DNA from 3 places in the Arthrobacter sp. P1_D12 genome. Region 1 is predicted to be linked to each of the others. Evidence: predicted binding sites of a transcription regulator. Region 1 holds the regulator's gene; each other region holds the start of a gene.
What was found. Region 1 encodes LexA, which represses DNA repair genes until DNA is damaged. Its sites were predicted from a motif close to TCGAACANNTGTTCGA; they were not measured.
Positions count from the first base shown of each region.

Region 2: a site for LexA is predicted at 5,059-5,074, ahead of AC1DZV_RS11505 (shikimate dehydrogenase). Genes of this name have one in related genera too.
Region 3: a site for LexA is predicted at 1,902-1,917, ahead of AC1DZV_RS11655 (LexA family protein). Genes of this name have one in related genera too.

Region 1 is NZ_JBFUAR010000027.1:52,231-60,321, forward strand. Features, by position in the region: gene AC1DZV_RS18705 (histidinol-phosphate transaminase) at 1-837, opposite strand, end outside; gene AC1DZV_RS18710 (LysM peptidoglycan-binding domain-containing protein) at 906-1,079, opposite strand; gene lexA (transcriptional repressor LexA) at 1,830-2,579, shown strand; gene AC1DZV_RS18720 (ATP-dependent DNA helicase) at 2,677-4,833, opposite strand; gene hflX (GTPase HflX) at 4,826-6,430, opposite strand; gene AC1DZV_RS18730 (class I SAM-dependent methyltransferase) at 6,983-7,597, shown strand; gene dapF (diaminopimelate epimerase) at 7,578-8,091, opposite strand, start outside.
Region 2 is NZ_JBFUAR010000013.1:121,206-129,296, reverse strand. Features, by position in the region: gene AC1DZV_RS11525 (lyase family protein) at 1-573, opposite strand, end outside; gene pcaG (protocatechuate 3,4-dioxygenase subunit alpha) at 570-1,160, opposite strand; gene pcaH (protocatechuate 3,4-dioxygenase subunit beta) at 1,153-2,061, opposite strand; gene AC1DZV_RS11510 (bifunctional sugar phosphate isomerase/epimerase/4-hydroxyphenylpyruvate dioxygenase family protein) at 2,103-4,076, opposite strand; gene AC1DZV_RS11505 (shikimate dehydrogenase) at 4,076-4,957, opposite strand; gene AC1DZV_RS11500 (IclR family transcriptional regulator) at 5,131-5,973, opposite strand; gene AC1DZV_RS11495 (MFS transporter) at 6,199-7,515, shown strand; gene AC1DZV_RS11490 (ATP-dependent DNA ligase) at 7,641-8,091, opposite strand, start outside.
Region 3 is NZ_JBFUAR010000014.1:13,265-21,355, forward strand. Features, by position in the region: gene AC1DZV_RS11640 (histidine phosphatase family protein) at 1-267, shown strand, start outside; gene AC1DZV_RS11645 (DUF3090 domain-containing protein) at 292-846, shown strand; gene AC1DZV_RS11650 (SCO1664 family protein) at 846-1,613, shown strand; gene AC1DZV_RS11655 (LexA family protein) at 1,931-2,362, shown strand; partial or broken gene AC1DZV_RS11660 (Y-family DNA polymerase) at 2,371-3,671, shown strand; gene AC1DZV_RS11665 (hypothetical protein) at 3,715-4,035, shown strand; gene AC1DZV_RS11670 (hypothetical protein) at 4,042-4,422, shown strand; gene AC1DZV_RS11675 (NmrA family NAD(P)-binding protein) at 4,569-5,507, shown strand; gene AC1DZV_RS11680 (hypothetical protein) at 5,841-6,143, shown strand; gene AC1DZV_RS11685 (LLM class flavin-dependent oxidoreductase) at 6,257-7,294, shown strand; gene AC1DZV_RS11690 (ABC transporter permease) at 7,494-8,091, opposite strand, start outside.

The sequences.
Region 1 (8,091 bases):
GAGCGCCTCCCGGTGGTGCAGGGCAGCCAGGGCCGCAGCCTGGGTGATGGCGGAAAGGTGGTACGGGAGACGGACCAGGCGCAGGGCGTCAGCGACCTCCGGTGCCGCGGCCATGTAGCCGAGCCGCGCACCCGCGAGGGCGAAGGCCTTGCTCATGGTGCGCGAGACGATGAGCCGCTCCCGGCCAGGGAGCAGGGTGAGGGCACTGGGCGTGCCGTCGTGGGCGAACTCGTGGTAGGCCTCGTCGACGATCACGATGGTCTGGCTGGCCTCGCCGGCGTCATAGACGGCCTCGACCACATCGAGGCCCAGCCCCGTGCCGGTCGGGTTGTTCGGGGAACAGAGGAAGACAACGTTGGGCTGAAGCTCGCGGACTTGCTGTGCCGCCGAGTCCGCGCTGAGCCCATAGTCTGACGCGCGGGCCCCGACGACGTATTCCGTATCCGTGCCGGAGGCCAGCAGCGGGTACATCGAATACGTGGGAGGGAACCCGAGGGCCGTCCGGCCGGGGCCGCCGAAGGCCTGGAGGATCTGCTGAAGGACTTCGTTGGAACCATTCGCGGCCCAGATGTTCTCCGCGTCCAGCCCGTGGCCAAGGTATTCGGCGAGGGCTTCGCGCAATTCGGTGAATTCACGGTCCGGATAGCGGTTCAGCCCGGCAGCGGCGGCACTCACGGCCTCGGTGATCGCTGCGCGGACATCGGCCGGGACCCCATGGGTGTTCTCGTTGACGTTGAGCAGGATGGGGACGTCCAGCTGCGGCGCGCCATACGGACGCAGGCCACGCAGATTGGTTCGGAGGGGCAGTCGGTTGAGGCGCTCAAGCTGGTCAGTCACGTGACCAGTTTAAGTGGTAGCGGGACGGGCGCTGAAACTGTGACGCCCGCGACGGCACCCGGGGGTGGTTACTTGGACGGGACGAACAGTTGCTGGCCCGGCATCACACGCGCGGCGTCCAGATTGTTCAGCTCCACGATGTCGGCCACGACGTCGCGGGGATCGCGCTCCGGAGCCACCGACCCGGCAATGGCCCAGAGGGACTCCCCCGGTTGGACTGTGACGGATACGGTCGGCGTCACCGAGAGCTGGTCTGCGGAATCTGCCGCTTTCGCGGGAGCGTTGAGGAATCCGCTGAACGACAGGATGAACGCCGCCAGCAGGATCAGCGGGACACCGAAGAAGACGAAGCGTCCGCGCCGGGTGAGCCGCAGCGGCGGCTGCTTGGTCCGGCCGCCGGAAACCGCGGCGGCTCCTTGCGGCGCCTGGCGTTGAGCGGGTACACGTTGCCGTGAAGGGAACCACCCTGGCCCATGCCGCCTTGGTCGCGACTGCCGTGTCCGAGGCTGCCGTGTCCGATGTTGCGGCGAGCCGCTGCGCCACCTGGACCAACACCGCGGTGGCGGGTCGTGACGTCCTGAATGTTAGTGCCGTCAAACGCGCTTGAAACTGACATGAACTGAGCCCTCCTGGACCATAAGTTGCCGCCCGGCGTACTCACGTACTCGCCGCCAACCGGCCGAACCTTCGAACATAGAACCGAACATCGCTTGCGAACCCAGTTCGTCGGAATCGAACACATATTCGAATCTTGCTAGTTCTGTTTTAGCACTTACTAACGAACGATGTCGAGACTCGCTAGAACAAATGTTTGAAAAAGGTCTGCGGCTGGCCTATTTTTGAGGGACAGGACAACCACTTTCGAACTCCCACTTTCGAACTACCCGTGGGAATTCATTCGTAGTTGATCAGCAGGGTCTGACATTTCAGGCCGGAAGTTCCCGGTGACAGCAGCCACGGCAGCCGGGCGGAACGGAAAGGCGTTGGCGAACATGGCAGCACAAGCCACCGGCGGCAGGGCCACCCCACGGAGCCCGCAGCCCGCCCGGGCCCCCAAGAGCCTCACCGTCCGGCAAAAGAAAATCCTGGAGACCATCCAGCGGTCCGTCACGGACAAGGGCTATCCGCCGTCCATGCGCGAAATCGGCGACACCGTCGGTCTCGCCAGCCTCTCGAGCGTGACCCACCAGCTCTCCCAGCTCGAAAAGCTCGGCTACCTGCGGCGTGATCCGAAGCGCCCGCGGGCCATGGAAGTGCTCATGCCGCTGACCCTGGACGAGGGGACCACACCGATTTCCGGTGTCGAGAAGTCAAGCGGCCTGCGGGCCGTCGGCGGCCTGTCAGTGACTGAGCTGGCCAGCGCCACCGACACGGCAATGGTGCCGTTCGTCGGACGCATCGCCGCCGGCGGGCCGATCCTCGCGGACCAGGTGGTGGAGGACGTCATGCCGCTGCCCCGCCAGCTCGTGGGCCATGGCGAACTCTTCATGCTCAAAGTGGCCGGCGACTCGATGATCGACGCCGCCATCTGCGACGGCGATTGGGTGGTTGTCCGCCGCCAGGGCGATGCCGTGAACGGCGACATCGTTGCCGCCCTGCTGGACGACGAAGCCACGGTCAAGACCTTCCGCCAGCGGGACGGCCACACGTGGCTGTTGCCGCAAAACACCCAGTACGAGCCCATCCTGGGCGACCACGCCGTCATCATGGGCAAGGTCGTCTCGGTACTGCGCTCACTCTAAACTGCGCTCCCCTTAGCCGTCCCGGGCCATGCCGCCAGTTCGGAGCGGCCACCCCGCGGCGGATTTCCGGCGCAGGGTGGCGGCCCCGGTTTGGGACTTAGGCTTTTGCGGAGTCTTTCGCCAGGCGCTTCAGGGCTGCCATGGCTATCGATGAATCGGTGGTGGGCCAGAACGGCGGCAGCGCGGCGCGCAGGAAGCCGCCGTAACGCTCCGTAGAGAGCCGCGAATCCAGCACTGCCACCACGCCCTTATCCGAGGTCGAGCGGATCAGCCGTCCGGCGCCCTGCGCGAGGCGGATGGCGGCGTGCGTGGCCGAGACGGCCATGAAGCCATTGCCGCCGGCCTGGGCCACGGCCCGCGAACGTGCCGTCATCAGCGGGTCGTCCGGCCGCGGGAAGGGAATCCGGTCGATGACCACCAGCCGGCAGGACACGCCAGGGACGTCGACGCCCTGCCAGAGGGACATGGTGCCGAACAAACACGTGTCAGGTTCGTCGGCAAACTGCCGCACGAGCGCCGTCATGGTCGACTCCCCCTGGCACAGGATGCTGAGGCCCAGCCGGGGCCGCATGGACTCGGCTGCTTCCTCTGCGGCGCGCCGCGAGGAGAACAGGCACAGGGCGCCTCCGCCGGAGGCGCGGATCAGCTTCTCGAGTTCGTCCAGGGCCTCGGGGGACGTTCCGCGGCCGGGTTTGGGCAGGTGCCGGGCGACGTAGAGAATGCCCTGCTTCGGGTAGTCGAACGGGGAGCCGACGTCGACGCCGGTCCAGCTCGGTGCGCCGTTGCCAACCAGGCCCAGGCCGCCGGCGGCGGGTTCGAAGGCGGCGCCGATGGCCAGTGTGGCCGAGGTCAGGATGACGGTGTGGTCTGCGAACAGGCCCTCGCGCAACCGCCCTGCGACGCTCAGCGGGGCAACATTGATCAACGCCGGCGCGCTCTCGTCCGGCTGCGAGTAGCCCTGCGCCGGATCGAAGCTGCTGTTGCGGGAGAACCACACGACTTCGCGGTTTTCGCGCGCGGCCAGGAGGCGTTCACAGAGCTCCAGGATGACCATGAGGCGCGAGCGGGCCAGCTGCCGTCCGCCGTCCGCCGACACGGAGCTGTCCCCCTTGGAATCGGACAGGGCGGCGCGGCATGCGTCGCGCAGCTGGTCGATGCAGTCCAGCTGCCCGCTGTTCAGGCCGTTGGGCATCAGCCCGCTGGGGACGCCGTCGATGGCGAGCTCCAGGTGGGCAGCGGCATTGTTCAGTGCATCCACGGTGATGCCCGTGTGCTTCCGGGCCCCGGACGCGGCGGCGTGCACCATCGCCACGGAGAGCTGGCCCGAGACCGCGCCCGTGACGCGGTCCTGAAGTTCGTGTGCTTCATCCACCACGACGACGTCGTACTCGGGCAGCACCGCCAGGCCTTCGAAGGCACTGACGGCGAGCATGGCGTGGTTGGTGACCACGACGTCGGCATCGGCGGCGTTCTGCCGTGCCAGTTCGCTGAAGCATTCGGCCGCGAGCGGGCATTTCTGCGCGCCGAGGCACTCCATGGAGGTGACCGAGACCTGGCGCCAGGCCCGGTCCGTGACGCCTGGCATGAGCTCGTCGCGGTCCCCCGTGGTGGTCTCCTCGGCCCATTCGCGCAGGCGGACGACTTCCTTGCCCAGCTGGGAGGACGGCCCGCCAAGTGCGGCGGCGAAATGCGGCACGCTGGTGTCCTCGCCCAGGGAAAACAGCTGTCCCTCGGAAGGTTCTTCGGACGGGAAGCCGCCCTCGAGTTTGTGCCGGCAGACGTAGTTGGAACGGCCCTTGACCAGGGCGACCTTGACGGGCCGCTCCAGGGCGGGCGTGATGGTCTTGAGCAGCCTGGGCAGGTCCCGGCCCACAATCTGCGTCTGCAGCGCCAGGGTGGCGGTGGAGACCAGGGTGGGTTTGTTGCTGGTCAGCGAATGCGCGATCAGCGGAATCAGGTAGGCCAGCGACTTGCCGGTGCCGGTGCCGGCCTGGACCAGCAGGTGATCGCCGCTGTCTATCGCGCGCGCCACCTGCCGGGCCATTTCGTGCTGGCCATCGCGGCTCTGCCCGCCCATGCCGGACACGGCACGGTCGAGCAGCTTAACAACAAACTCCTCGCCGGCCGCGCCGGCACCTGAACCGGCGCCGGCGCCGGTGTCAGTTTCGGCCGGCCCAGCATCAGCTGGTTCGGCGTCGGCTGGTTCGGCGTCGGCTGGATCGGCGTCGGTCCTGGTCACCGCAGCCTCAGTCATTGCTAATGAAGGGATCCAGTTCGGCGGCGAGTCCTTCACGCACCATCACCACGGCACGGGTCCCGGTTTCCTCGTGGTCGAGGCTGAGGATCTCGGCGTCGCTCTCGTGGAGCTTGCTGATCAGATCCCCGCGGTTGTACGGGATGAGCAGTTCAAGCTTCACGCTGGGCCGCGGAATGCCGTCGCTGATGGCCTTGAGCAGTTCCGGAATGCCTTCGCCGGTGCGGGCCGAGACCACCACGTGGCGTGGCTCGCGCTGCTTGAGCCGTTCGACCACGAACGGGTCAGCGGCGTCGGCCTTGTTCAGGACAATGATTTCCGGAACCTTGCGCGCGTCGACTTCGCTGAAGACCGTCCGGACAGCGGCGATCTGGCCCTCCGGATCCGGGTGCGAGACGTCCACGACATGCAGGATCAGGTCAGAGTCGGCGACCTCTTCCAGCGTGGAGCGGAATGCCTCCACGAGCTGGGTGGGCAGGGAACGGACAAAGCCCACGGTGTCGGCCAGGGTGTATCCCAGCCCGTCAGCGGTTTCGGCCTTGCGGACGGTGGGGTCCAGGGTGGCGAACAGGGCGTTTTCCACCAGCACCCCCGCGTCGGTCAGCCGGTTCAGCAGCGAGGACTTCCCGGCGTTGGTGTAGCCGGCGATCGCGACAGAGGGCACGGCATTACGACGGCGGTTGGCGCGCTTCGTTTCCCGGGCAGGCTTCATGGCGGCGATTTCGCGCCGCAGCTTGGCCATCCGGGTGCGGATCCGACGGCGGTCCAGTTCGATCTTGGTTTCACCGGGACCACGCGAGCCCATGCCGGCACCGGCGCCGCCCACCTGGCCACCGGCCTGGCGGGACATCGATTCGCCCCAGCCGCGCAGGCGCGGGAGCAGGTATTCGAGCTGGGCGAGCTCCACCTGGGCCTTGCCTTCACGGCTCTTGGCGTGCTGGGCGAAGATGTCCAGGATCAGCGCTGTACGGTCAATGACCTTGACCTTGACGATGTCCTCGAGCCCGCGCCGCTGGGAGGGGGCCAGTTCGGCGTCGACGACGACGGTGTCGGCGCCGGTGGACATCACGATGGCTTTCAGCTCCTGTGCCTTGCCGGAGCCGAGGAAAGTCCCGGGATCGGGCTTGGCGCGCCGCTGGACGAGCCCGTCGAGGACCTCGGAGCCGGCCGTCTCAGCGAGGGCGGCAAGTTCGCGCAGGGAGTTCTCGGCGTCCGCGAGGGTGCCCTCGGTCCAGAGGCCGGCCAGGACGACGCGCTCAAGGCGCAACTGCCGGTATTCGACCTCGGTGACGTCTTCGAGCTCGGTGGACAGGCCGGCCTTGCGGCGCAGTGCGTGCCGTTCCTCAAGGTCCTGCTGGTCGCCGTCGAAGTTGGTGTACACCTCGTCCAGGCGGGAGATGGCCTGCGCCTTGCCGAGCACCGACGTCGGGCTGCTGGTACCAGCACCGGCGGCGGTGCCATGGCTGGTGCCGGCGCCGCCGCCGCGGCCTGGGGCGGGGGTGTCCTTGGAAAGGATCCGGTCGATTACAGCTTGAATCTCTTCAGGGCTCATGTCCTGGGCTGCTGAATCGGGTCCGGTGTTGGGGTGGCTGGTCATGGTCTCCTTTAAAGGTTCGGCTCTTTCAGAATAGTGCCGATTGTTGCTCTGTGGGGCGGTATTCGCGCTGGGCTGACGGCGGGTGGTCATGGGGGCCTCCTGGAATGCCCGCGGCAACGGCGCCGGGGCGGGGCTGGCTCTGTGCAGAGCGGTGGCTGGGTGACGGTAGAGGCGGCTAAGGCGCCTGGCTACGGGGACACTGGCTGTCTGGGCGGTGCCGTGCCGGTGCAAAACACGGTGAGGTGGGTGCCTCCGCCACGCCGGGCCCGGGAGTACAGCGCCAGCACAGTGCTAGCAAAACTCCGTGCCTGGGAAATGGCTGGATTCCAAGTGGTGCGGGCGCCCGCGGGTGAGAAAACTCACCCCTGCGATGGCGCACTCAGCGGAAGGCGTTTACCTGCGTCGCTTCGGGGTCCCCGGCGTCCCTGACAAGGACGGGACGGGACCCGTGCCGGCTACTTGGAGATCAGGATCATGTTTTGTAGCGTAGCAGACGCCGGCGCTGCCACCCGGTTTCCCATACGGGCTGGCCGCGAACTAATCTGGCCCATTATGGAGTCTGCACACTATTTCAGCGCCCAGCCGGCCGGGCCATTTACCCGCAAGCCGCTCACCGTGGATCTTGCCGGTGAGACGCGCCGGCTGCAGACGTCCTCGGGGATCTTCAGCCCGGACGGGATCGACAAGGGAACGGCCGTACTGCTGGCCGACGTCCCGGCGCCGTCGCCGCAGGGCAACCTTCTGGATATCGGTTGCGGCTGGGGACCGATCGCCCTGACCATGGCCCTGCGGGCACCGCACGCCCAGGTCTACGCGGTGGACGTGAACGAACGCTGCGTGACCCTGACCAATGAAAACGCCGGGCTGCTGGGGCTGCACAACGTATCCGCCAGCACGCCGGGCGCCGTGGACCCCGACCTGCGCTTTGACACCATCTGGTCCAACCCCCCGATCAGGATCGGCAAGGATGAACTTCATGCCCTCCTGCGCCTGTGGATTCCCAGGCTGGCGCCGGGCGGATCGGCCTGGCTCGTGGTCCAGAAGAACCTCGGCTCCGACTCGCTGCAGCGCTGGCTCTCGGCGGAGCTCGACGCCAGCTTCAGCGTGACCCGGGAGAGCACGTCGAAGTCGTTCCGGATCCTTCGAATCAGGAAAGCGTCCCGCTAGCCACGATCACGGCCGGGCCGCTGAGTTCGACGTGTTCGTGCCCCTCCGGGCCCAGGAAGAATTTCACGCCGACGACGCCGCCGGGGACGTGGACGTTCCACGCGTCCGGCGCGCCCTGCCCGGCCCAATGGCGAATCGCGACGGCGGCGGCGCAGGCGCCCGTGCCGCATGACTGGGTCTCCCCCACTCCGCGCTCGTGGACCCGCATGGTGATGGTGCCGGTACCGTCGTGCACCAGTGGTTCGGAGGGCACAACGAATTCGACGTTGGTGCCGTGCGGCGGCGTCGGGTCCACCCGGGGGGCAGTGAACAGCTGCGTGGCCTCCAGTTCGGCTGTTTCGGCCAGGGCCACGACGGTGTGCGGGTTGCCCATGCTGACGGAGAGGGCGGGCCGCGCGACTTCGAGCCCGTCGGCGCTGACCAGCGAGTCCATGGCCCGCGCGGTCGCCTCGCCCGGGAAAATGAACTCCCAGGGGCCCATGTCCACGGCGTAG
Region 2 (8,091 bases), on a different contig from region 1:
CTCAAGCCGGCTGGCCGCGGCGGCCAGCCCGCTGAACCATTGCGCGGCCCGCAGCCCGAAGGTGTAGGGAAGCGAGTGCTGGGTCAGGCTGCGGGCGACACAAAGCGTGTGCCCGTGGGTTTCGGCGAGGCCGGCGAGGGCGGCCGTTGCCGACCGGAGCTCCGCGAGCAGTTCGCGGATGGCTCCGGCGGCCAGCACCATCAGGGCCGAGTCGAGCACGTCCTGGCTGGTCAGCGACGTGTGAACGGCGCGGACGGCGCCGAGTCCGGCGGTGTCCAAGGTCCTCACCTGCTCCCGGAGGTCGGCGAGCAGCGGGATGACGGGGTTGCCGCCGCCTTGGGCCCGGACGGCGAGGTCCGCGACGTCGTACCGCTGCACGTCCGCGGCGGCGGCCACCACCGCGGCGGACCCGGCCGGGGCCAGGCCGGCCTCGTCCAGGACCGCCGCCCAGGCGGCCTCGACCTTGAGGATGGCGGCGAGCACCGCACGGTCCCCGGTCAGCGCCGCTACAAACGGCGACGCCGACACGGGACTCAGCAGGCCGGCGTCGCCGTCGGTTTCGAAGAAGGTCACTTGGAGGCACCCTCGGCGCTGCTGAAATCCAGGAACACGGTCTCGCCGTCGCCCTGGAGGCGGATGTCCCAGCTCAGTCCGCCGTCTGGATCCCGGCGTGCGATCAGGGTCCGGCGCCGGTCCGGGTCAAGCGAGCTGAGCAGCGGATCCTTGGCCAGGGCCTCCTCGTCCTCCGGCAGGTAGACGCGGGTGAACAGGCGGTTCATCAGGCCCCGGGCAAAGACGGCGACGGCGATGAACGGCGCTGCGCCCTCCTCGGTGGGGCCGGGGTTCACCGTGGTGAAGGTAAAGACGCCGGTGTTGCCGACAGCGCTGCGGCCGAAGCCGGTGAAGGTGTAGCCGTCCCGGACCAGGGAGCCCGTGCGGTGCGGGACCTTGCCGTCCGCGTCGGCCTGCCAGATCTCCAGGATCGCGTCCGGGATCGGGTGCCCGGCGCCGTCATAGACGGTGCCCTGGAGCCGGATGGAACCCGGGGATCCGGGAGCCAGGAGCTCGCGGTCCTTGGCGAAGGGCAGGGCGTAGCCATAGAACGGCCCCACGGTCTGGCCCGGTGTCGGGGTGAGTTTACCCACGGCGTTGCTATTCATTCTCATCGCCTCCTGCGCCCAATGCCTCGTTTTCGGTCCAGGTCCGCTTGGACCCGGTCAGGACGATGTCCCAGTTGTACGCCAGAGCCCATTCAGGCTTGGTCTGTTCGTGGTTGTAGGTGGCCACGAGCCGGTCGCGGGCATCCTGGTCCACGATCGACTGGTAGATCGGGTCCAGCGGGAACAGCTGGTCACCGGGGAAGTACATCTGGGTGACGATCCGCTGGGTGAACTCCTGCCCGAACAGGGAAAAGTGGATGTGGGCCGGGCGCCAGGCGTTGAGGTGGTTCTTCCACGGGTAGGCGCCGGGCTTGATGGTGGTGAAGCTGTAGGAGCCGTCCGCGCCCGTGATGCAGCGGCCGACGCCGGTGAAGTTGGGGTCCAGCGGTGCCGGGTGCTGGTCACGCTTGTGGATGTAGCGGCCGGCGGAGTTCGCCTGCCAGATTTCGACGAGCTGGCCGGCGACGGGGCGTCCGTCGCCGTCGAGCACCCGGCCGGAGACCACGATGCGTTCGCCGAGCGGCTCGCCGTTGTGCGCGATGGTCAGGTCCGCTTCCAGCGCGTGCACGTCCATGTGCCCGAACGCCGGCGAGTACAGTTCGATGGTTTCCGGATCCGCGTGGTGCAGATCCTTGGTGGGGTGGCGCAGGACGCTGCTGCGGTACGGCGCGTAGTCGAGCCGCGGCTGGGTTTCGGCCGGGGCGCCGCCTTTGAGGGCCTGCGCGTACGCTTCGCCGATCGCCTTCATCTCGGCGCTGAGGTCCGCCTGCGATTCCGCGGCAGTATCCAAGGCATGGCCAGCGGGCGCATACGTCTTTGGTGCGGCCTCCGTGGCTTCGTCGGACACGTCCTCGGTGATCGGGTCGGCGTTGAAGACGTCGAGGTTGATTTCTTCAGGCACAGCAGCCTCCTTTCGTTGATGTGTTTGTTGTTCGGCTGGGGTCAGGAAGTACGGGTCAGCTGGTGCAGGTGGTCGTACTGGACGGCGTGCCGCACCGGGGCGTTCGGGGCGCCATAGCCGTCGTAGGCACCGCGGCGCTCCACCATCTCGAAGAACACGCTGCCCACGGTGGCGGTGTAGAAGTGCAGGAATTCACCGTCGGCGTCGCGGTCATAGAGCAGGTTGAGCTCACGGAGCGTGGCCAGGAATTCCGGGTCCAGAGCGAACCGGGCGTCGAGGTCCTCGTAGTAGTTCGCGGGGATCTGCAGGAAGTCCAGTCCGCGGTCCCGTGCGGCCCGGGCCGTGGCCACGAGGTCTTCCACGGCGAAAGCGATGTGTTCCTGGTAGCCGGGACGGTGGCCGGTGCCGGCAGTCCCTTCCTGCTGGATCAGCGGGGCCAGGTTCAGCACCAGGCGGACGCCGCGGTCCTGCGTCAGCATCACCTGGGACCTGACCAGCCCGGTGGGGCTGGCCACCTCGGCGAAGGGCTGCGGTTCCAGTGCGAGGGCGCTGGTGTAGAAGAGCACGGCCTCGTCGAAGTGCTGCCACGGCTGCGCGAGGTTCACGTGGTCGATTACCGCGCCCGGGTGCTCTGCCGGGTCCGCCGCGGCGACGTCCAGGCCGTCGCCGAATTCCCGGGTCCACGCGGCGGTGCCGTCCGGGCTGCCCTGGCAGAGGAAGATTTCGGTGGAGTCCGGCGCGGCGAAGCCCTGGAAGACTTCCTCGTTGGCCTGGCTCTTGCGCGGCACGGCGGGGGCCTTGAGCTGCTGGGCGCGGGCGGCGGCGATAACGGGAGAGTCGACGTCGAAGCCCAGGGCGGAGATGGCAGGGGCGGCGGGAGCCGGCTGGCCGGTACCGGCGGCAGCGGTCGCCGTGCCGATGGCTGCCGGTTCTTCGTTGATGATCACGCGCGCGTGGCCCATGGTCCACAATTGCACGTCCTTCGTGCGATGCCGCCCGTTGAACGCAAACCCCAGCTGGCCCAGCAGGGTTTCCAGTCCGGCGGTGTCACCGGCCCGGACCTCGGCGAAGTTGAAGCCGGCGGGCTCGGCCACTCGGGGAAGAGTGGCCAGCTCCATGGGGTAGCGGCGCCGGGCACCGGACACCGGGCCGGCCGCCCCGCTGGTCATCCCGCCTGCTGCATTCGCCGGGTTTGCCTCGAGCCAGGCGGCGCTCTGCTCTTCGAGCCAGATCAGCGACCGCATGGCGTCGACGGCGGTGCGTTCGACGTCGGCCTGGCGGAAGACGTCGTTGAACACTTCCAGCGACACCGGTCCCGTGTAGCCCGCGCGGACCACGTGGCCCATGAACTTGGCGAGTTCGAACTGGCCCTCCCCTGGAAACACCCGGTAGTGCCGGCTCCAGGACAGCACGTCCATGGACAGCTTGGGGGCATCAGCGACCTGGACGAAGAAGATTTTCTCCGGGTCGAAGGCTTCGATCGGCGCGGTATCCCAGTCCCGGGAGAGGATGTGGAAAGAGTCCAGGCAGGTGCCCAGGTTGGGGTGGTCCACCATCCCAACCAGCCGGTGGGCGTGCTCGTAGTCGTTCACGTATTTGCCCCAGGCCAGGGCCTCATAGGCGACCTTGACGCCGTGGTCACCCGCGAGGTCCGCGAGCCGGGAAAGCTGTGCCGCCCGGAGATCGTCATCGTCGATCGTGGCGGTGCCGACGTTGGAACAGAGCAGCATGGTGTCCATGCCCAGGCGGGACATGAGCCGGAACTTTGCGTCCGCGCGGCGCAGGTTGGCGGCGAGCAGGTCCTCGGGAACGCTGTCGAAATCCCGGAACGGCTGGTAGAGATCCAGGTTCAGGCCGAGGTCGGCGGCCAGCTTCCGGACGTCCTCCGGGCTCAGCGGGGACGTCACGAGGTCCTGTTCGAAGATCTCGATCCCGTCGAAGCCGGCCACCGCGCAGGCCTGCATTTTTTCCCGCAAGGTGCCGGCGAGGCAGACGGTGGCGATCCCGGTGCGCATCAGGCGGGCACCTCTTCCGCGGCCACAAGTTCCAGGAAGTGGGAGCGCATGCGGTCGGCGTCGGCCTGGCGCCCGGTGAAGATCCGGAAGGCGTCCGCCGCCTGGCCCACGGCCATCCGGCCGCCGTCGAGCACCTCGCAGCCCTTGGCGCGCGCCTCGCGGACGAGCTCGGTTTCGATCGGCCGGTACACGATGTCGGCCACCCAGTGCCGGGACTCCACGAGGGACATGTCCAGCGGAACCCCCGGATGGGCGGCCATGCCCACCGGGGTGCAGTGCACCAGGCCGTCGGCCTGCGGCATGAGCTGCGGGAGCTCCGCCGTCGTCCGGGCGGTGACGGTCCGGTCCGGGAAGAACCCGGCGAGCTCGGCCGCCCGGGCGGTGGACCGGGCCGCGTCGGTGTCCACGAGGTCCAGCTCGCGGACCCCCGCGGTGAGCAGGGCGTAGGCGACGGCGGAGCCGGCGCCGCCGGCTCCGAGCTGCACCACGCGATCCAGGGTGGCGCCGGGAAGCCCGGAGGCCAGCGCCGCGGCGAAGCCGGAGAAGTCGGTGTTGTGGCCAATGAAGCGGCCGTCGCGGATCAGCACGGTATTGACGGCGCCCAGGCGCCGGGCGTCGGGGGAGACCTCATCCAGGTACTCGAGCACGAGCTGCTTGCAGGGGTGCGTGATGTTCAATCCGTTGAACCCGAGGCTCCGGGCGCCGGAGAGCAACTCCCCCACGGCCCGGCCGGGCAGGCCGAGTTCGGTGAGGTCGATGGGGCGGTAGAGGTACCGGAGGCCCTGCACGTCGCCCTCGCGTTCATGCATGTAGGGCGTGAGGGAGGGCATGACGCCGTCTCCCACGAGGCCCACGAGGAAGGACTCTGCTCGATTGCTCATCCAGTTTGCTCCTTTGACAACGACACTCGGCGGGCTGCGACGCTTGCGGCGTCCGCGGCGGGCCGGGTGATGGGGATTACATTACAGACTTTGTTCACATGTTGCACTTTTGTTCGAATGACGAACATATTATGACGCCGGCGGCTTTGTTTAGGCCGTAGGCTGGTCGGCCGTCACCGCTGGGGCAGCCGGGCCGACAGCTCTGCGGCCGCCGCCTGCAGCAGCGGCACGAGGGCCACGAGGGCCTCCATGCTCAGGCGGAAGACCGGGACCGCCGTGGCCAGCGAGGCGAAGGCGTGCCCCTGGGCGTTGAAAACCGGGACGGCGACGGCGCGCATGCCGAGTTCGTTTTCCTCGTCCATGGTGGCGAAGCCCTGGCGCCGGACCTGCTCGATTTCGGCCCGGAAAGCCTCGCGGTCCGTGATGGAGAGCGCCGTCAGCGGCTCCAGGGGCAGTTCCTCGACAAGCTGGGCGCGGGTGGCGTCGTCGGCGAACGCCACCAGTGCCTTGCCCACTGAGGTGGTATGAAGTGCCCCGAGATGCCCGGGGTCGCTCGTGACCCGGAACGTCTGCGGGCCGTCCACCTTGTTCACCGTCAGGTGGTGGATGCCGTCCCGCACGGAGAGGATGGTTGCCTCACCCGTTTCCTCGGTCACGCGCCGCAGGATGGGCAGCGCCGTACCCGCGAAGCCGTGGTGGTTGGAGACGCGCTGGCCAAGCTGGAAGACCCTCAGCCCCAGGTGGTAGCGGCGGCCGTCCGGCTCGTAGTCAACGAAGCCGTCCCGCGTCAGGGAGCCGAGCAGGCGGTACGTGGTGCTGAATGGCAGATCCGCGCGGCGGGAGATCTCCGCCGCGCTGGCACCCCGCGGCTCGTCGCCCAGGAGGACCAGCAGACCCAAGGCCTTGCCCACCATGTCCGTCCGCGAGTCCTCCCTGGCGGCCTTTGCAGGCTTCGAAGGGACTTCCGCCGGATACCCGGAAGCGGCGGGAACTTCTGTGGTTTGATTCACACTCATGCATCGATGTTCCCACATAGTGAGAGCTATTTCTAGATGGTGATTATTTTTGTTGACAAGTGACTGCGCTCACAGTCATGATTGCTACATCGCACAAGTAGCTTCCACCATGTGGCTACTAGTCCGGGTCTTTCCACGGACCTCCGGCTGCACCACACTTAAGCAAGCGGCAGCCGAGACCTTCCTGATCCATCCGCGACAACGTCGTCACACCAAAGGAACACCATGAGCCACACTGTCCCGTCCACGACGCCGGGTATAACCACAGGAGGGACGCCGAAGAAGGCGGCCCTTGCCAGCTTCCTGGGCAGCGCCGTCGAGTATTACGACTTCTTCATCTTCGGTTCCGCAGCCGCGCTGATCTTCCCGCATGTCTTCTTCCCCGACGCGGACACCAACGCGGCGATCATGTCGTTCGCCACCTTCGGCTTTGCCTACATTGCCCGCCCGGTGGGCGCCGTTGTCCTCGGCCACTTCGGTGACAGGATAGGGCGCCGGAAAGTCCTCATGTTCACGCTGTTGCTGATGGGCGCTTCCACCTTTGCCATCGGCTGCCTGCCGGACTTCAAGACGGTCGGCTGGTGGGCCCCTGTCCTGCTGGTGCTGGCGCGTCTCTGCCAGGGCTTTTCCGCTGCCGGCGAGCAGGCCGGCGCCTCGTCCATGACGCTCGAGCACGCCCCGGACAACCGCCGCTCCTTCTTCACCTCCTGGACCCTGACCGGCACCCAGGGCGGCCAGATCCTTGCCGCCCTCGTCTTCATCCCGGTCCTGGCCCTGCCTGACGACATCAAGTACACGATCGGCTGGCGCATCCCGTTCTGGCTCAGCGCCGTGGTTGTGCTGGTCGCGTTCTTCATCCGCCGCACCCTGCACGAACCGCCGGCGTTCGAGGAGGCCCAGAAGACCAAGCAGATCTCCAAGCTCCCCGTCGCTGACCTCCTCAAGAGCCACTGGCGCGATGTCCTGCGTGTCATCGCCTGCGCCTTCATCGCCGCCGTGTCCACCGTCTTCGGCACCCTGGCCATCAGCTACGCCAAGAACGTCGCCGGCGTGGACGGCACCACCACCCTCTGGCTCGTCGTCGGCGCCAACTTCATGGCACTGGGCACCCAGCCGCTCTTCGGCATGCTCGCCGACAAGATCGGCCGGAAGCCCGTCTTCATCTACGGCGCACTGTCCAGCGCATCCCTGACGCCGGTCTTCCTGCTGAGCCTCGAATCCGGCAACGTCGCGCTGATGTTCCTTACGGCAATCGCGTTCTTCTCCTTCGGCTACGCTGCGGCCAACGCGGTCTGGCCCTCCTTCTACGCCGAGATGTTCAGCACCAACGTCCGCTTCTCCGGCCTCGCAATCGGCACCCAGCTGGGCTTCCTGATGGCCGGCTTCGCCCCGGCGATCGTGGCGGCCATGGGCGGCATCCAGCCCGGCGGCTGGGTCCAGATCTCCATCTTCACCGCAATCATCTGCCTCATCGCCACGGTCGCGGCGCTGACGGCCAAGGAAACGTTCCGGGTCCCCACCAAACAGCTCGGCCAGCAGTAGCCCCGCACCGGCAGCGGATTTCATCCGCACTTCCGCACAGCTTTTCCGCACGCACGACGGCGGCCCGTCCCTTTGGGGGCGGGGCGCCGTCGTTAAAGCGTTGAGCAGGTGAGCGGGCTATCCGGTTAGCGGGCGGCGCCCAGTACCGCGGCGAGATCGAACTTCACCGGTTCCTCCAGCTGGTCATAGGTGCAGGAGCGCGGATCACGGTCCGGACGCCAGCGCAGGAACTGGGCTGTGTGCCGGAACCTTTCGCCCTCCATATGGTCATACTTCACTTCCACCACGCGCTCGGGCCGCAGCGGGGTGAAGGACAGGTCCTTGCCGCCGCTCCACCGGCTTCCCTCGGCCTTCCGCGGAGTTCGCGCCCCCTCCTCCTGCCGGGCCCAGGCCCAGGGGTGGTCGTCAAAACCGGTGACCAGCTCCTGCAGCTCGGCAAACAGCTCCGCGCGCCGGGCCATCGGGAAGGCTCCCACCACGCCGACGTTCGCCAGCACCCCGGCGTCGTCGTAGAGCCCCAAGAGCAGCGAGCCGATCCGGTCCGGACCGGAGGTGTGCACGCGGTATCCGGCGAGC
Region 3 (8,091 bases), on a different contig from region 1:
GCCGAGTACGGGCCAGGGGCCGTGTGGGTGGCGGTGAGTCACGGTGACATCATCAAGTCAATCCTCGCCGACGCGCTCGGCATGCACCTTGACCTGTTCCAGCGTATTAACGTGGGCCCCGCCTCCGTATCGATCGTGCGCTACGGCGCTAGTCGGCCGAGCGTCTACGCGACCAACACCGACGCGGGTGACCTGTCGTGGCTGTCGAACGGCATCCACTCTGGCGATGCGCCGGTGGGCGGCGGTGCAGGACAAAAGGCGCCATGAACCTCATGTGCCTAAAATACTGACATGCCTACACGTGTTCACGAGTTTGCCTGGCCTGATCGAATCGTCGTCGGCACCATTGGCCTTCCAGGGGCGCGCACGTTCTACCTGCAGGTGCGCGCAGGGACGCAGATCGTGAGTATTGCCCTGGAGAAGCAGCAGTCGGCTCTGCTCGCGGAGAAGATCGACGAAATTCTCGACCAGCTCATCACAGTCGAGGGCAACCCCTTCAGCGTTCCCACGAGCACTCCCATTGAACTTGTCGACAATGACCAGCTCGAGGCCGTCCAGGAGCAGTTTCGCACCGGCGCCATGAGCTTAGGTTGGGACCCAACCACGGCCCAGGTCGTAATAGAGGCCTACCCCATCGCCGATGTCGATGCTGATGACAACGACGAACCGCTTGATGAGGGCGGCGCTAACGAGTCCGAAATGCTGCTGGTGCGAATGCCGGTCGGCACCGCCCGCGCATTCGCCAAGCGCACCCGTGAGATCGTGGGCGCCGGGCGTCCGACGTGCCCGCTCTGCGGTTACCCCATAGACGCCGACGGGCACATCTGCGCCCTTCCCGAGGTCTGATGCCAGCGCCGGACCTAGTGACCGCCGAGCTGACGCTCACCGGCCGCATCACGACGGCTTCAAACGCTACATTTCTGGGCAGCATCGGCGACGTGGTGGTCGTCTATAAGCCGATAGCAGGCGAAAGTCCGCTGTGGGATTTTCCCCACGGCACCCTGGCTCACCGGGAGGTGGCCGCCTACCTGGTCTCGCAAGTCTTAGGCTGGGACGTGGTGCCGCACACCTGGCTGCGCGATGGTCCTTTGGGCGAAGGAATGGTGCAGCTCTGGCAGGAGGAAGACCCCGCCCAATGCGCCGTGAACCTGGTCGCGACGGACCAGGTGCCGGAGACGGGCTGGAAACATGTTCTCGAGGGACGGGATGAGAACGGACGGATGGTCGCCCTCGTTCACGAAGACTCGCCAGCGCTCAGACGCATGGCGGTGTTCGACATGGTCGTCAACAACGCCGACCGCAAAGGCGACCACATTCTTGCCATGACGGACGGACACCGGCACGGCGTGGACCATGGGCTCACCTTTCACCGTGACCACAAGCTGCGCACGGTGCTGTGGGGATGGCTGGGAGACGCGCTGACCGCCGAGGAACGCGACGGCATCGATCGTGTCAGCGAAGGACTGCACGGTGGGCTGGGCCGGAACCTGGCGGACTTGCTCAGCGCCGATGAAATCGCATCGCTCGCCGCGCGCTGCGCACGGTTGCGCTTGGCAGGGCGGTTTCCGGCTCCGAGCGGTGAGATGTCGGCGGTGCCCTGGCCGCTGTTCTAGGGGAATTGCGGCTACGGGCTTCGCAGGCTGTGTCACACGACGGCATGGATCTTAAGGTAGCGACGGAGCAACTGTCACCAAGAACTCGCTGCCCAAACGCCGATAGCAGCGCCTACGCTCAACCAAGCCCGCGGGCCCCATCTTCCGCAAACGACGCGGCGAGTGTCCCATAAGCAGCACCCCTTCAGTCAGTTGTTGCGATGTCGAGGAGAAACCGCGCTGCTTACGCAGCCGAGGGATATGGGCAGAGTCCAACTTTTGTCGGCACGTCCGGCTACACTGATTATATCGAACATATATTCGAATAGGGTTGTGTTGTGGGCGTTGTTGTCGGTCCCCGCGTGATAGATGCGGGCATGTCGTTGCTGTCGGTGCTGATCTCTCCGGTCCCCGTCGCGGCCGGGTACCCCTCGCCGGCCCAGGACTACTTTGATGGGCGGATTGACCTGAACGAGCATCTGATCAAGGACATCACCAGCACGTACGTCGTGCGGGTCTCCGGAGACTCGATGGAACGCGCCGGCATCAGCGACGGGGATGAACTGATCGTCAACCGGGCCCTGGAACCCAAGGACGGGTCCGTAGTCATAGCCGTCCTGGACGGAGAATTGACCATCAAGCGGCTGCGAATCACGGCCGCCGGCGTCGTGCTGCAGGCGGAGAATCCGTCCTACCCGGACATCCGGGTTCCGTCCATGTCGGATCTGGTCATTTGGGGCGTCGCGACCCGCTGCCTGCACCATGTTTGAGGCACACCATGTCTAAGCCCTCCCCGATGCGGCGGATGCCGCAGATCGCGCACGTGGATGTGAACTGCTTCTACGCCTCGGCCGAGCGGGCATTCGACCCGTCCCTCGAAGGCCGGCCCGTCGTCGTCCTGTCCAACAACGACGGGTGCGCCGTCACCCGGTCCCCGGAAGCCAAGGCTCTCGGGATCGGCCTCGGTGACCCATGGTTCAAACTCGCCCCGCGGGCCAAGGAGTGGGGACTTGTTGCCCTCTCGAGCAACTACGAGCTTTACGGGGACATCAGCGCCCGGGTGATGGAACTGCTGGGCCGCTACAGCGCTTGGTTGGAGGTTTACAGCATCGACGAGGCCTTCCTGGGCGTCAAAGGCGCGCCGGAGGACCTGCTGATCCTGGGCCAGACCATGAAGGCAGCCGTGCGGCGCAACGTCGGGGTTCCGGTCTGCGTCGGGATCGCCGGGACCAAGACACTCGCGAAACTGGCCAACAAATGGGCCAAGCACAACCCGGCCTTCGACGGGGTCTGCCACTGGGACTCCGTGCCGGCCGCCGCCCGGGAAGCGCTGATGGGCCGGCTGTGTCCGTGATCGAAATCTGGGGCGTCGCGACGCGGCTGACCAAACGCCTCAACGCCTTAGGGCTCCAGTCCATCCTTGACCTGGCCCGGGCCGACCCGGTGATGATCCGGGACCGCTTCTCCGTGGTCATGATGCGCACCGTCCTGGAACTGCAGGGCACCCCGTGCATCCCGATGGAAGAAGAACGGATCGGCCGGGACCAGCTCATCTTCTCGCGCTCCTTCGCCACCCCCATCACCACCGCCGCCGGCATGCGGCAGGTCCTGTCCGTCTACGGCCAGCAGGCTTCAGCACGGCTGGCCAAACACAGCCTCCAGGCCAAGGTCCTCACCGCCTTCGCCGGCACCTCGCACTTCAACCCGAACGACACCTCCTACCCCTCGGTGTGCGTGCCGCTGCCGATGCCCACCGCCGATCCCGTCCTACTCACCCGGGCCGCCCACGCCCTCTTGCCCCACATCCAGGAAGGCATCAAATACGCCCGGGCCGGCATCATGGTCACCGACCTGCGGCCCACCGGCAACCAGGCACCGCTGGCCCTGTTCCAGAACCCGCACGAGGAACGCCACATCGGAACCCTCCTGGAAGATGTGACCCGCCGATACGGGCGCGGCTCCATCGGCCTCGGCCACGCCGGCATACGGGGCGGGCCGGACTGGACCATGAAACGGGACATGCTCTCCCCCCGCTACACCACTCATTGGGACGAACTCCCCCTAGTCAAAGCCGCCTAACGCCAACACGCGCCCGCAGCACCGCACCACGAAAGACCACCCCATGACCCTCAGCACCGAAAACCCCACACGGACCCTTGACCTTCAAGTCCGGCTCGACCCGGCAGGCAAGCCCCTTGCCATCCGGCACGACGGACGGATCTGGCTTGTCGATCCGGCCACCGAATCCCGGCACTGGATCGGCGGTGACGCCGGGCGGGGCACCCGATGCACGGCCGCCGCTGGCTGCGCCAACCCGGCCGGTATCGAATACTGGCGTGTCGAGGCCCGGCTGGGGTCGAATTCAGCGCTGCGCACCTTCACGCTGCGCCGGAATCCGCGCTCCGTCCAGTGGCTCCTGGACGACATCAGCGACGGCGGCTAGGCAACGGTGACACTGAACCGTCAGCCGATCAATGACCAGACCTGGGCGGGGATCAGGGAAGAATTCACGCTGCCCGCCCTGGAACAGGTCCGCCGCCGCCTCGCCGAACTGATGGACGACCCCGACCCTGTAATGCAGCAGCTTGTCCGCGTCTTCATCGACGACGGCACGTTCTGCCCGGGATTCCAATTCGTCGCCGGCGGCCACCTCCACCCGACCGTCGTCGGACTATTCCAGCGCGCCATAGAACTGAAGGTTCCGCACAACTACTTCACGGCCTGGATGGTTACACCCTGCCGGGAACTCGGCGGGTCCCGCCCCGTTGACCATCTGAAAAGCGGTCGCGCTCCCCTGTTTCGCGCGCTGGAATCCCACCGATGGCAGTAGAGCCGGCCAGCGAACCGACGTCCAACGGTTCCGCTGATCAGTCCGGCCCGGGGATGTATTGAGCCACACCCGGGAATCGCAGCTGCCCTGCCATTGGTAGTCTTTAGCCCACTGTCCCTTTCCGCCCGACACTTGAGGTGCGAACCATGATCCCGACGACTCCCACTCCGGGCACTGTCCTTCTTGCCGGCGCCACCGGCGATCTCGGCGGGCGTATCCTGCAGAATTTGATCGCCCTGGGGGCCACCGTTCGGGTCCTGACACGGCCAGGAACCAGCACGGAGCGCATTGCGCAGCTCCGCACCCAAGGCGTCGAAGTGATCCAGGCGGGCTACGACGATCCCGCGGGCCTCCGAAGGGCCTGCGCGGACGTTGACTGCATAGTCTCCGCGATCAACGGCGTGGACAGCGCAATTTTCGACGCCCAATCGCGCTTGCTGGAGGCGGCGGCCGCGGTGGGCGTACCGCGTTTCATCCCTTCCGATTACTCCATCGATTACCGTGGAATCCGCCCCCGAAGCAACCGGAACCTGCAGTTCCGCCGAGACTTCGCACAGCGGCTGGATGCCACCGAAATCCGGGCCACTTCCATCCTCAATGGCGCCTTCACCGACATGCTCTCCGGGCAGGCACCCATGATCCTGTTCTCCCGGCGTCGTGTGCTCTTCTGGTCCGACGCCGACCAGGTGCTCGACTTCACCACGAAGGATGACACTGCCTCCTACACCGCCGCCGCCGCCCTCGACCAGCGGGCTCCCCGCGTCCTCCAGATCGCCGGAGACCAGGTCACGGCAAGGACCTTGGCCGCCACCATGTCCGACCTGACCGGAACGCAATTCCGGCTCCTCTACGCGGGCAGCGTCGGTTCCTTGACTGCTATGAGCCGGGCAGTCAAAGCCCTCATGCCGGCCTCTGACAAGCCGTTCCCGCCGTGGCAGGGCATGCAGTACTTCGCCAGCATGTTCAGCGGCGACGCGACGCTGAACTACGTCAGCAACGACCGGTACGGGAGCCGGACGTGGACAACCGCCCGGGACATCCTGGACCAGCACGTGCAGCAAAGCTCACCGGCCCCGGTCGCCTAGCCCGGGGGTTGTTGCACGGACAAGCCCCGAACCCCTAGGGTTCGGATCATGGCCGCGCCCGGGGGACCCGCTCGTTATGGAATGCACACGACGCCGACACTGCTATCCGTAGTGTGCCTCGCCGTTGTCGCGTTAACCGCGGCCTGCGCATCTACTCCCCCACTAAGCATGCCGGCCGGCGAGCAAACGGTCACCAAACCGCCCGCCGCCGGGCAGGGTATAGATGAATGCCTGCCACAGCGTGCAGAGAACGCCGTAGCCAACGGAGCGCTGGAGTGCCAGTACTTCACATCCGGTTCCATGACGCCGGCTTCTGTGCCCCGTGATCCGGGAATGAGCTCCGGCGACTACGCGATACGGTTCGGCAGCGTTGGCGGCCGCACGTTGACGACCGTGCGCATCCCCTGTGCCTCGTATGCGGTCACGGTCAGCATTGCCACCGAATCGATCACGCCGGATCCGGGGACACTGGGAAGTTCCCTGGGCACGTGCAACTTCCCGTGGGACCAGGAACAGTCGCGGATGAAACGATACCTTGAGGCTCCGCTTCAGTTTGCACAGCGGGAGACTGGAATCGTGCTGCACAACCCGGAATGGGGAATTACCCTCTTCCGGACCCCCTACGAGGCCGGCTGAGCCCGCGGTCCCGCCTAAGGGGCGCCAGGCGTGCCGCGGGAGGGGTGCGAGGCTGAGGGCCCGCGGGAGGGGTGCGAGGCTGAGGGCCCGCGGGAATAAGAACCGCCGCCACCATGTTCGTTTCCGGTGTGAAGAACATCGGATTCCTGTCCTTCGGCCATTGGACCGACCACCCGGATTCCGGCACGCGCACCGCGTCGGACGCGCTGTTGCAGGCGATCGACCTCGCGGTCGCGGCCGAGGAGCTGGGTGCGGACGGCGCCTACTTCCGAGTCCACCACTTCGCGCAGCAATACGCCTCCCCGTTCCCGCTGCTCGCTGCGATCGGGGCCCGGACAAGCCGCATCGAGATCGGCACCGGCGTGATCGACATGCGCTACGAGAACCCGCTCTACATGGCGGAGGACGCTGGCGCGGCCGACCTGATCGCGGGCGGCCGGCTGCAGCTGGGCATCAGCAGGGGTTCACCCGAGCAGGTCATCGACGGATGGCGTTACTTCGGCTTCGCCCCCGCCGAGGGCGAGTCGGACGCCGACATGGGCCGCAGGCACGCCGAGCGTCTGCTCGAGGTCCTCACTGGCAAGGGTTTTGCGGCGCCGAACCCCCGCCCGATGTTCCCGAACCCTCCGGGCCTGCTGCGCGTTGAGCCGCACTCAAGGGGGCTGCGCGAGCGCATCTGGTGGGGCTCCGGCTCGAACGCCACGGCCATCTGGGCGGCGAAGCTCGGCATGAACCTGCAGAGCTCCACGCTCAAGGATGATGAGAGCGGCAAGCCCTTCCACGTCCAGCAGGCCGAGCAGATCGAGCTCTACCGGCAGGCCTGGAAGGAGGCGGGGCACGAGCGGGAGCCGCGCGTCTCGGTCAGCCGCAGCATCTTCGCGCTGACGGACGAGCGCGACTGGCAGTACTTCGCCCGCGACCGCCACAGCTCCGACCAGGTGGGCAACATCGACGAGAAAACACGCGCGGTCTTTGGCCGCTCCTACGCCGGTGCCCCGGACGAGCTGGCCGCGAAGCTGGCCGAGGACGAGGCGATCGCCGCGGCAGACACCCTGCTCCTCACGGTCCCGAACCAGCTCGGTGTCGACTACAACGCCCACGTCATCGAGTCGATCCTGAAGTATGTGGCGCCGCAGCTCGGCTGGCGCTGACCCCTCGTGACAGATTCCCCGGGCGCCGCGCCGTCGACGCTTGCGGGGTCCAGCATTGCAACGCCAGTGCGACGACGCCGGTCCGGCCGGTACTCAGCACCGCGGCAGCCTTGACGCCGAACACCACTTCGGCTGAGGCACAGGGCGGGCGGCCGCGATGCGCTCGCGACCGCCCGCAGCAACCGGGTGCACCCTGGGCTTAGCGCACCGACTTGCGCTCGTAGATCGCCATCGACCAGGCGTACCCGGCGACCACAATCACGACGCACCACCCGATTGCCAGCACCGGGCTCCAGCCGAGCGGGGTGCCGAGCAGCAGCCCGCGGATGGCCTCAATGAACGGCGTGAAGGGTTGGTACTGCGCGAACCACTGCAGCCATTCCGGCATCGACTCGGTCGGCACAAAGCCGCTGCTGAGGAAGGGCAGGAAGGTCAGCACGAGGGGTAGGTTGCTGGCGGTCTCGGCCGACTTCGCCTGCATGCCCATGGCCACCCCGAGCCAACTGATCGCGTACGCGATGAGCACGATCAGACCTGCGGCGGAGATCCATTCGACAAACCCGGCGGTCGGGCGGAAGCCAATCAGGAGGCCGACGCCAAGCACGAGCACGACGGCGATAATCGCCTGGATGGTATTGCCGAGCACGTGCCCGGCGAGCACCGCGGCCCGCGAGATCGCCATCGTCCGGAACCGCGCGGTGATGCCCTCGGTCATGTCCATCGACACGGTCGTCGCGATGCCGCCTGCGCTGCCGGCGATGGTCAACAGCAGGATGCCCGGCATGACGTAGGCGACA